2 regions of the Burkholderia sp. BCC1999 genome follow, and region 1 is predicted to be linked to the other one. Evidence: riboswitches for the same ligand, from Rfam matches in the RefSeq annotation. Region 1 holds a riboswitch; the other holds the start of a gene.
The links. Region 1 has a riboswitch for cobalamin ahead of U5809_RS30625 (CbtB domain-containing protein). Riboswitches for the same ligand answer to the same signal wherever they lie in the genome.
Positions count from the first base shown of each region.

Region 2: another riboswitch for cobalamin. It lies ahead of cobG (precorrin-3B synthase); the one in region 1 lies ahead of U5809_RS30625 (CbtB domain-containing protein).

Region 1 is NZ_CAJPHP010000028.1:97,959-102,369, reverse strand. It holds gene U5809_RS30635 (inorganic phosphate transporter) at 281-1,873, opposite strand; gene U5809_RS30630 (histidine phosphatase family protein) at 2,042-2,629, opposite strand; cobalamin riboswitch at 2,676-2,819, shown strand; gene U5809_RS30625 (CbtB domain-containing protein) at 2,852-3,061, shown strand; gene U5809_RS30620 (CbtA family protein) at 3,075-3,797, shown strand; gene U5809_RS30615 (LysR family transcriptional regulator) at 3,825-4,411, opposite strand, start outside.
Region 2 is NZ_CAJPHP010000012.1:4,758-9,168, reverse strand. It holds gene U5809_RS18615 (precorrin-2 C(20)-methyltransferase) at 1-604, opposite strand, end outside; gene U5809_RS18610 (precorrin-8X methylmutase) at 601-1,227, opposite strand; gene cobG (precorrin-3B synthase) at 1,220-2,584, opposite strand; cobalamin riboswitch at 2,691-2,882, opposite strand; gene U5809_RS18600 (hypothetical protein) at 3,030-3,326, shown strand; gene cbiE (precorrin-6y C5,15-methyltransferase (decarboxylating) subunit CbiE) at 3,450-4,411, shown strand, end outside.

The DNA.
Region 1 (4,411 bases):
CCCTCGGTTCGTCAGCGATGTGGCGCCGATCCGTGCGTAATGCTCGAAAGCATTGCGAGCACGATTGGCGCCACGAAGAAAATTGATGAACCCAGTCTAGCGACGTTCGTGTGCAGGTGCGCTCCAGATCTTGCGCTTCAATTCGGAAGCGAGAGGGGGCACGGGGCGCGCACGGACGCATCGAAGGCTGCGACGTATCAGTGCGGAGAGGCGGAGAGGCGAGCAGCGAATCTTCCACGACAAGCGGCCGGCGCATACCGGCCACCCGTCGCAACGCGCATCAAGCCATTGACCGGAACAACCAGTAGAGCCCGCCGGCAAGCACGATCGACGCCGGCAGCGTCAGCACCCACGCGAGCACGAGGCTGCGCACCGTGCCCCATTGCAGCCCCGACCCGTTCGCCGCCATCGTGCCCGCGACACCCGACGACAGCACGTGCGTCGTCGACACCGGCAGCCCGTACACGTCGGCGGCGCCGATCGTCAGCATCGCGACGAGTTCGGCCGATGCGCCCTGTCCATACGTCAGATGCTGCTTGCCGATTTTCTCGCCGACGGTCACGACGATCCGTTTCCAGCCGACCATCGTACCGAGGCCCAGCGCGATCGCGACGGCAACCTTCACCCACGTCGGAATGAATTTGGTCGCGTGGTCGAGCTGCTTGCGATAGTTGTCGATCGCGAGCTTGTCGTCGGCGGCGAACGCGGGCTGGCCCGACTTCTCGATCAGGCGGATTGCTTCGGACACCAGATACATCGTGTTGCGCACGTTGTCGACGTCACGCTGCGGCACGGCTGCCATCGAGCCCGACGCGCCGACCGCGGTCGCGAGCGACGTCGACAGCTGCTGCACGGCCGGCAGCACGGCGGGCGTCAGTTCACGACGCTGCACGTAGTGTTCGACGTCGGCGCGCGGGTTCGCGGACGGCGCGACGCCGTTCGTATACTTCCCGAATGTCGCGGCGGCCTGGGTCGCGACCGCCACGAACGTCTGCGATTCGGCCGGCGTGACGGCCTTGTTCAGTGCATACGCAGTCGGTACCGTGCCGATCAGGATCAGCATGATGAGGCCCATCCCTTTCTGCCCGTCGTTCGACCCGTGCGCGAACGACACGCCCGTGCAGGTCAGGATCAGCAGGCAGCGAATCCAGAACGGCGGCGGCTGATCCTTCGGCGGCTCCTTGTACAGCTCCGGGATCCGCACGAGCGTCTTCAGCACGAGCAGCAGCAGCGCTGCGCACAGAAAGCCGACGATCGGCGAGAACAGCAGCGACTTGCCGACACCGAGCGCCTGGCCCCAGTCGACGCCGCTCGTACCCGACGGCCCGTGCATCAGCTGGTTCATCAGCCCGACGCCGATGATCGACCCGATCAGCGTATGCGAACTCGACGACGGCAACCCGAAATACCAGGTCGCGAGGTTCCACACGATTGCGGCGATCAGCAGTGCGAACACCATCGCGAAACCCGCGCCGCTGCCGACCTGCAGGATCAGCTCGACCGGCAACAACTGCAGGATCCCGAATGCGACGGCGCCGCTCGAGACCATCACGCCCAGGAAGTTCCACATGCCGGACCAGATCACCGCGACGTTGGGCGTCAGCGAGTGCGTGTAGATCACGGTGGCGACCGCGTTCGCGGTGTCATGGAAGCCGTTGACGAATTCGAAGCCGAGCGCGATCAGCAGCGCGGCGCCGAGCAGCAGGTACGGGAACAGCTTCCCTTCGCGGACCGGCGACAGATCGTCGATCAGGTGCGTGGCGATATAGATCGCACCGAGCGCGAGCACCAGCAGGAAGACGGCATAGCCGACCTGTCTGGTGCGTTCGACGGAGCCCGAGTTGTTCGGTGCGGACGAAGCAGGTTGATTCATGACGGCATCTCGTAAGGGAACCGCGTCCGATCCTATCTGCGGCCAGCAGTCAGTTTGATGACAGTCGGGATCACGAACGGTGTGTCTTACAGCGATGTAAGGTGTGCTTGCGGCGAGACGCGTCGGCTCGTATCGCGATTCACATCGTGACCGCGACGCGGAAGGGGCTCACGCGTGAGTGTCGCGCCGATCGTCGTCCCCGCTCAACGTCCAGCCATGTGGCGACGCAACGAACGTCGTGCAGGACAGCGGCGGGACGTCGATGCGGGTTGCTGCCTTCGAATCCATCCGCAGCACGTGTGCGACGGCCGCGCGGACGATTGGCGCATGTGTGACTGCGACGATGTCGCGGTCGTGCTGCAGCGCGTTCAACCATGTGCCGACGCGGCGCATGGTTGCTTCGAACGATTCACCGCTGTGCGGCGACGCCGACGGATTTCCGATCCACGCACCCAGTTCGTCCGGCAAGTCGCGAGCGAGGTCGTGCAAGCGCTGGCCTCGCCAGTTGCCGTAATCGATGTCGCGCAGCGCGTCGTCGATGTCGACATCAAGGCCGAGCGCATCGGCGGTCTGCCGCGCGCAGCAAGCAGGGCTGCATAGCACGAGCACGCCGGCGGTACCCGCCCACCGGTCGCGTAGCGCTGCGGCTTCGGCGAGCCCGTGTGTATCGAGCGGATCGTCGTCGGGAAACGTGCCGGTACGCATCGCCCGGGTCGATGCGTGTGCGATCAGGCGTAGCGAGGCATGCAGGGTCATGTCGGTTTTCGGGGGGGCCGGAGCGGGACGCGATCGCCTTTGCGCGATCACTTCAATACACGAACGTTCGCGCGTACAATTCGCCCGATACGAAACGCGGAAGCCGGTGCAATTCCGGCGCGGTCGCGCCACTGTAACCGGGGAATCCATGATCCCGGAAGCCAGACCTGCCTTCGTACCCATCCAACATTTGTCGGGGCGCGATTCCCCTGAGGTGCATCCATGAGCGAAGCAGTGCTGAAGCCGGCAGTCGTGCCGGCACCCATCCCCGTCCGTGAACTGTTGCCGTGGGCCGTATTCGTCGGCCTGATCCTGTTGCTCGCCCTCTATTTCGTCGGCGCGGAACAAGGCGCGACGTCGCTCGTGCCGGGCATGTACGTCCACGAATTCGTCCACGACGGCCGCCATCTGCTCGGCTTTCCCTGCCACTGACGCGGAGGTCATGATGGTCGGAAAGCTGCTCATGCGCGGGATGCTCGCAGGCATCGCCGCAGGCCTCCTCACGTTCGGTTTCGCCAGAGTCGTCGGTGAACCGCAAGTCGATCAGGCGATCTCCTTCGAAGAAAAAGCCGACGCCGCCAAAGGCGACGCACCGGAGCCCGAGCTGGTCAGCCGCCACACGCAGGCCGGCCTCGGGCTGCTGACGGGCGTCGTGACCTACGGCGCGGCATTCGGCGGGCTGTTCTCGCTGGTCTTCGCGTTTGCCTACGGGCGGGGCAGCCGCCTTCCGGCCCGTCCGCTGGCCGCGTGGCTCGCGCTGGCGGCGTTCGTCGCGCTCGTGATCGTGCCGAACCTCAAGTACCCGGCCAATCCGCCGTCGGTCGGCGATCCCGACACGATCGGCTATCGCACGGGCCTGTTTTTCCTGATGATCGCGATCTCGGTCGCGACGATGGTGTTCTCGGTCAGCGTGCGCCGCCATTTGCTGGCGAAGCTCGGCCAGTGGAACGCGTCGATCGTCGCCGGGCTCGTGTTTGTCGCGATCATCGCGGCCGTGCAGATCGGGCTGCCGTCGGTCAGCGAGCTGCCGGCCGATTTCCCGGCCGCCGTGCTGTGGAAGTTCCGCGTCGCGGCGATCGGCATGCAGGTGATCATGTGGACGACGATCGGCCTGCTGTTCGGCGCGTGGGTCGAGCGCAGCGAACGCGTCGGCGTGCGCGCCGCGTAACGCACAGCGCAACGGAGCGGAGCGCGCCTAGCGCAGGATGCGCGGCGCGCTCCACGTCGATTCGCGCGCGAGCGCGACGAACGCGGCCAGATAGTCGATCGATGCCTCCGCTTCGCGAATGCCGAGGAAGATCTGCTTCGAGATCCCCTTCTTGCCGAGCTTGACCGGCACGACCGGCATCCGGTCCGCGTACTCGTCGGCCAGCCATCTCGGCAGCGCGGCCACGCCGCGTTCGCTCGCCACCATCTGCAGCATGATGTCGGTGGTCTCGATCGATTTGTGCCGCCTCGGCACGATGCCGGCCGGCGTCAGGAACTGGTTGTAGATGTCGAGCCGGTCGGTCTCGACCGGGTACGTGATGAGGATCTCGTCGGTCAGTTGCTCGGGCGTCACGTAGTCGGCGTTCGCGAACCGGTGCGAGTCGGCGACCACCAGCACCTGCTCGTAGTCGAACACGGGATCGAAGCGCAGGCCCGGCTTGTTCAGCGGATCGGGCGTCACGAGTACATCGATGTCATGGCCGAACAGCGCGCCGATACCGCCGAACTGGAAGCGCTGCTTCACGTCCACGTCGACGTCGGGCCAGCGCGACAGGTACGGCGACACGACCTTCA
Region 2 (4,411 bases), on a different contig from region 1:
CGAGCCCGAGTTCATCGAGCACGCGCCGCACCTTGTCGAAATTGCGGCCGAGTTTCATCACGACGGCCGCGTCGGCCCGCGCGAGCCGCTCGCGCAGTTCGTGCTCGGGCAGCACGCCGGACAGCACCGACAGGCTCTGGTTGCGATAGACGAGCGGCTGGCCGAGCACGGCCGTACCGCCGAGCATCGCGCATACGCCCGGGATCACCTCGGTGTCGTAGCGCGGCGCGAGGCGGTCGTGCAGGTACATGTACGAGCCGTAGAAGAACGGGTCGCCTTCGCAGATCACCGCGACGTCGCGCCCCGCGTCGAGGTGTGCGGCGACGATCTCGGCTGCCGTGTCGTAGAAGTCGGCGATCACCGTCTCGTAGCAGAGCGGCGGCGGCAGTGCTTCGGTCGTCACCGGATAGACGAGCGGCAGTTGCGTCTGCCCGTCGAGCAGGTGCGCTTCGACGATGCCGTACGCATTGCCTTTCTTGCCCTTAGCGACGAAATACGCGACCACGGGCGCCGCCTGCAGCACGCGCAGCGCCTTGATCGTCATCAGTTCAGGATCGCCGGGGCCGACGCCGACCCCGAACAGGCGTCCGCGTGCGGTCGTCATTCGACCTCCGTCGCGAGCGCGTTGACCGCGGCGGCAGCCATCGCGCTGCCGCCGCGTCGGCCGAGCAGCGCGACGTACGGCACGCCACGGCTGTCGGCATCGAGCATCGCCTTCGATTCGGCCGCGCCGATGAAGCCGACCGGAAAACCGAGGATCAGCGCGGGGCGCGGCGCGCCGGCGTCGAGCATGTCGAGCAGGTGGAACAGCGCGGTCGGCGCATTGCCGATCACGACGACGCTGCCCGCGAGATGCGGACGCCACAATTCGAGTGCGGCGGCCGAGCGCGTGTTGCCGAGATGGCGCGCGAGATCGGGCACTTCCGGCTCGCCGAGTGTGCAGATCACGCGGTTGTCGGCCGGCAGCCGCGCGCGCGTGATGCCTTCGGCGACCATCCTCGCGTCGCACAGGATCGGCGCGCCGGCCGCGAGCGCCGTACGGCCCGCCGAGCCGGCGCCGGCCGAGAAGCGCAGGTCGTAGACGACGTCGACCATCCCGCATGCATGGATCACGCGCACCGCGAGTTTCTCGAGGTCGGGCGGAACCTGTGACAGGTCGGCCTCGGCGCGGATCGTCGCGAACGACTGGCGATAGATTTCCTGCCCGTCGCGAATGTAGTCAAGCATCGGTGGTGTCCTGGCTGTGCCGCGCGCCCGTCAAACGGGCCGCGGCCTGGTCAATCGTCAGATGGCGCGCAAGCGGGGCGCCGAGGCCCTCGGCCGCGTCGCGCCGGTAAAGGTCGTAATGCGCGGGCGCCACCGCGACGAGCGTATGCGTCGCGGGATGCGGCATCGCGCAATGGCGTTCGCAACCGGTCAGGTGCACGTCGACCGGATGGCCGATGCGCGCGGCGAGTGCGAGCGCGTCGTGTTTCGTGTCGGCGCGTGCTTTCGCACAGCCCGCGCTGCCGGTACAGGCGACGAGTGTCGCAAGCGGGTCCGACGGCCGGCACACGAGGCCGAGCGACGCGAGTGCGTCGAGCGTGGCCGGGGCGCGTTCGTTCGGCACACCGTGCAGAAACACGCCTTGCCACGGCGTCATCGACAGCGTGCCGTCGCCATCGGCTTCGGCCAGCGCGGCGAGCCGTTCCAGCTGCGTCGCGTCGAGCCGCCCGAGCACGCATTGCGCACCGACGCTGCCGCGCGCCGCATCGAGCGACGGGCGCATGCCGAAACGCAGCGCCCGATCGGTGCGCGTGCGCCGCCAGCCGGCGAGCGCGAGATCGGCCGTGAGCGGGAAGGGCAGGTAGTGCCGCGCGCGTTCGAGTAACGCGCGTTCGCCGCACGCTGCCAGCAATGCGCGCATCCGCGTGACATCGGCTGGCGCGAGATCGAGGAACGCGAGCAGCAGTGCGCGGACCAGCGCGACCGCCTGATCGGGCGACACATCGACCGACGCAGGCCGGTCGCCATCTACGACCGGCGGGCAGCCGGCCAGCCCGGCCGCGATGCGTACCGCGCCGTCGGCGCGGCGCCATGCGGCCAGCCAGATGTCGTGCGGATGGTCGAGCTCCACCACCGATTCGCCGCCGTCGAGCTGGATCGAGAATTTGGGCGACAGCTCGCCACGGCGCGGCTCGCTGGCCAGCATGTCGAGCAGCGGAATGGCGAGTGCGTGGCTATCGATGAGCGCGGCGGGATCGTGCCCGGCGAGCGGGCTGAGCATGATGTTGCGGACGTCGTCGCTCGCGGCGAGCGCGGCCGTATCGTTGGCCGAACCTGCCGCCGCCTCGGCGCGCGGGCCGAGCCCCGCATCGAGCAACGCACGCGTCAGCGCGTCGGCGGCACCGTCGCGAATGCCGCGCAGCTGGAGATTCGCGCGATTGGTCGCGTCGATCGCGCCGGAGCCGTACGCACGTGCGGCGGCGGCAATCGCGCGCGCCTGGCGTGCATCGAGCCGGCCGCCCGGCAGCTTGATCCGGCACAGGCCGCCATCGGCGGCCGCGACCACGCGCACGAGCCCCGGGCAAGCCGACGGGCGCACGACGGGCGATGCAGGAATCGAATCGGGGGCGGAACTCAACGGGATACCGGGACAGTGTCGCGCCGCGGCCAACGCATCGGTACACCCCGCCCGACGCCGACTGGCACGCACGCACTTTCTGGCCGGCAGGTCTCCTGGCTGACAGGTCGGCGCCGGCTCCCGGCCTTCCCGGTGAAACCAGTGGCATGAAGGGGAGATCGGCTCGCTGTCTACAGTTGCGGGGGCAGCCACAGCGGCGCGTGGCGCGCCCTGTGTTCCCTCTTCGGCCCCGAAGGGCACCGGCGAACGAACGGCCGTAGGATACCCGATTTTCACGACGCTCCGGCATCGGCGGGTTTGCCCTGCAGCCGCGTCGCAGCACGGCTGCGGCGGACTGCGCGAGCGCGCGCGGATGGTACGATTGGCGGCTCGACATCCGACCGGCGAGCCGCCGGGATCCGCAATGATGAAACTCGGCAGGACGGAGCTGTTCGGCATGGGGATTGCGCTGGCCTTGCTGGGCATCCCCGCATGGATGCTGCTCGCATTCACGCTGATTCCGTTTGCGCCGTCCGCGCAGTGGCCGAAGAATGTCGGGCTCGTCGGCCTCGTCGTGCCGATCGTGGCCGGCGGAACCTGGCTGTTCAGGCGAGGCGGTGTGCGGCCGTTCGTGTGGCTGCTGCTCGGCTGGCTGCTGGTCGCATCGATCGCCGGCATGTATCTGACCTTGCTGAACTACCTCGGCGGCGCGCCGCACGGCTGACATCGCTGCCGCATCGCGTGTCCGGGCAGGCGGTGGCGACGGGCGTCAACGAATCAACGCGCGGCAGCACGACGGCCGCGCATCGCAATAAATTGCAGGGAATCGAACGATGGGGAAGGGTGCATGACGGCGTGGCTGACGGTAGTGGGCATCGGCGACGACGGTTACGCGGGGCTTGGGCGCAGCGCACGTCGCGCGCTGCTCGACGCGACGCTCGTCGTCGGTGCGAAACGGCATCTCGACATGCTGCCCGCACGGCTGCGTGCCGAACGCGAAGCGTGGCCGTCGCCGTTCGATCTCGCGGGCGTGCTCGCGCGGCGCGGCTCGCCCGTTTGCGTGCTCGCGAGCGGCGACCCGATGCTGTTCGGCGTCGGCGCGACGCTCGCGCGCCAGCTTTCCTCCGATGACTGGCGTGTGCTGCCCGCACCGTCGTCGCTGTCGCTCGCGGCCGCGCGCCTCGGCTGGGCATTGCAGGACGTCGGCGCGGTCTCGCTGGTCGGCCGTCCGCTCGCGACGCTTGCGCGGCATCTGCTGCCGGGCCGGCGCCTGTTCGTGCTGAGCGCCGACGGCCGCACGCCGGCCGCCGTCGCGGCCGAACTCGCCGCGCGCGGCTTCGGGCCGACGCGCATCAGCGTGTTCGAACATCTGGGCGGTCCGCTCGAGCGGCGTCTCGACGGCCTCGCGCAGGACTGGAGCGTTGCGGAAACGGCCGCGCTCAATCTTGTCGCGCTCGACTGCCAGGCCGGCCCCGACGCGCCACGTCGCGCGCTCACGCCCGGCCTGCCCGACGATGCCTACCGCCACGACGGCCAGCTCACCAAGCGCGACCTGCGCGCGATGACGCTCGGGCGCCTCGCGCCCGCGCCCGGCGAACTGCTGTGGGACGTCGGCGCGGGCAGCGGTTCGATCGGCATCGAATGGATGCGTGCGCATCCGTCCTGCCAGGCGATCGCGATCGAAGCGCATGCGGAACGGCAGCGCTTCATCGAACACAACCGCGACGCGCTCGGCGTCCCGGGCCTGCAGCTCGTCGCGGGCCGCGCGCCCGACGCGCTTGCAGGGCTCGCGACGCCCGACGCGATCTT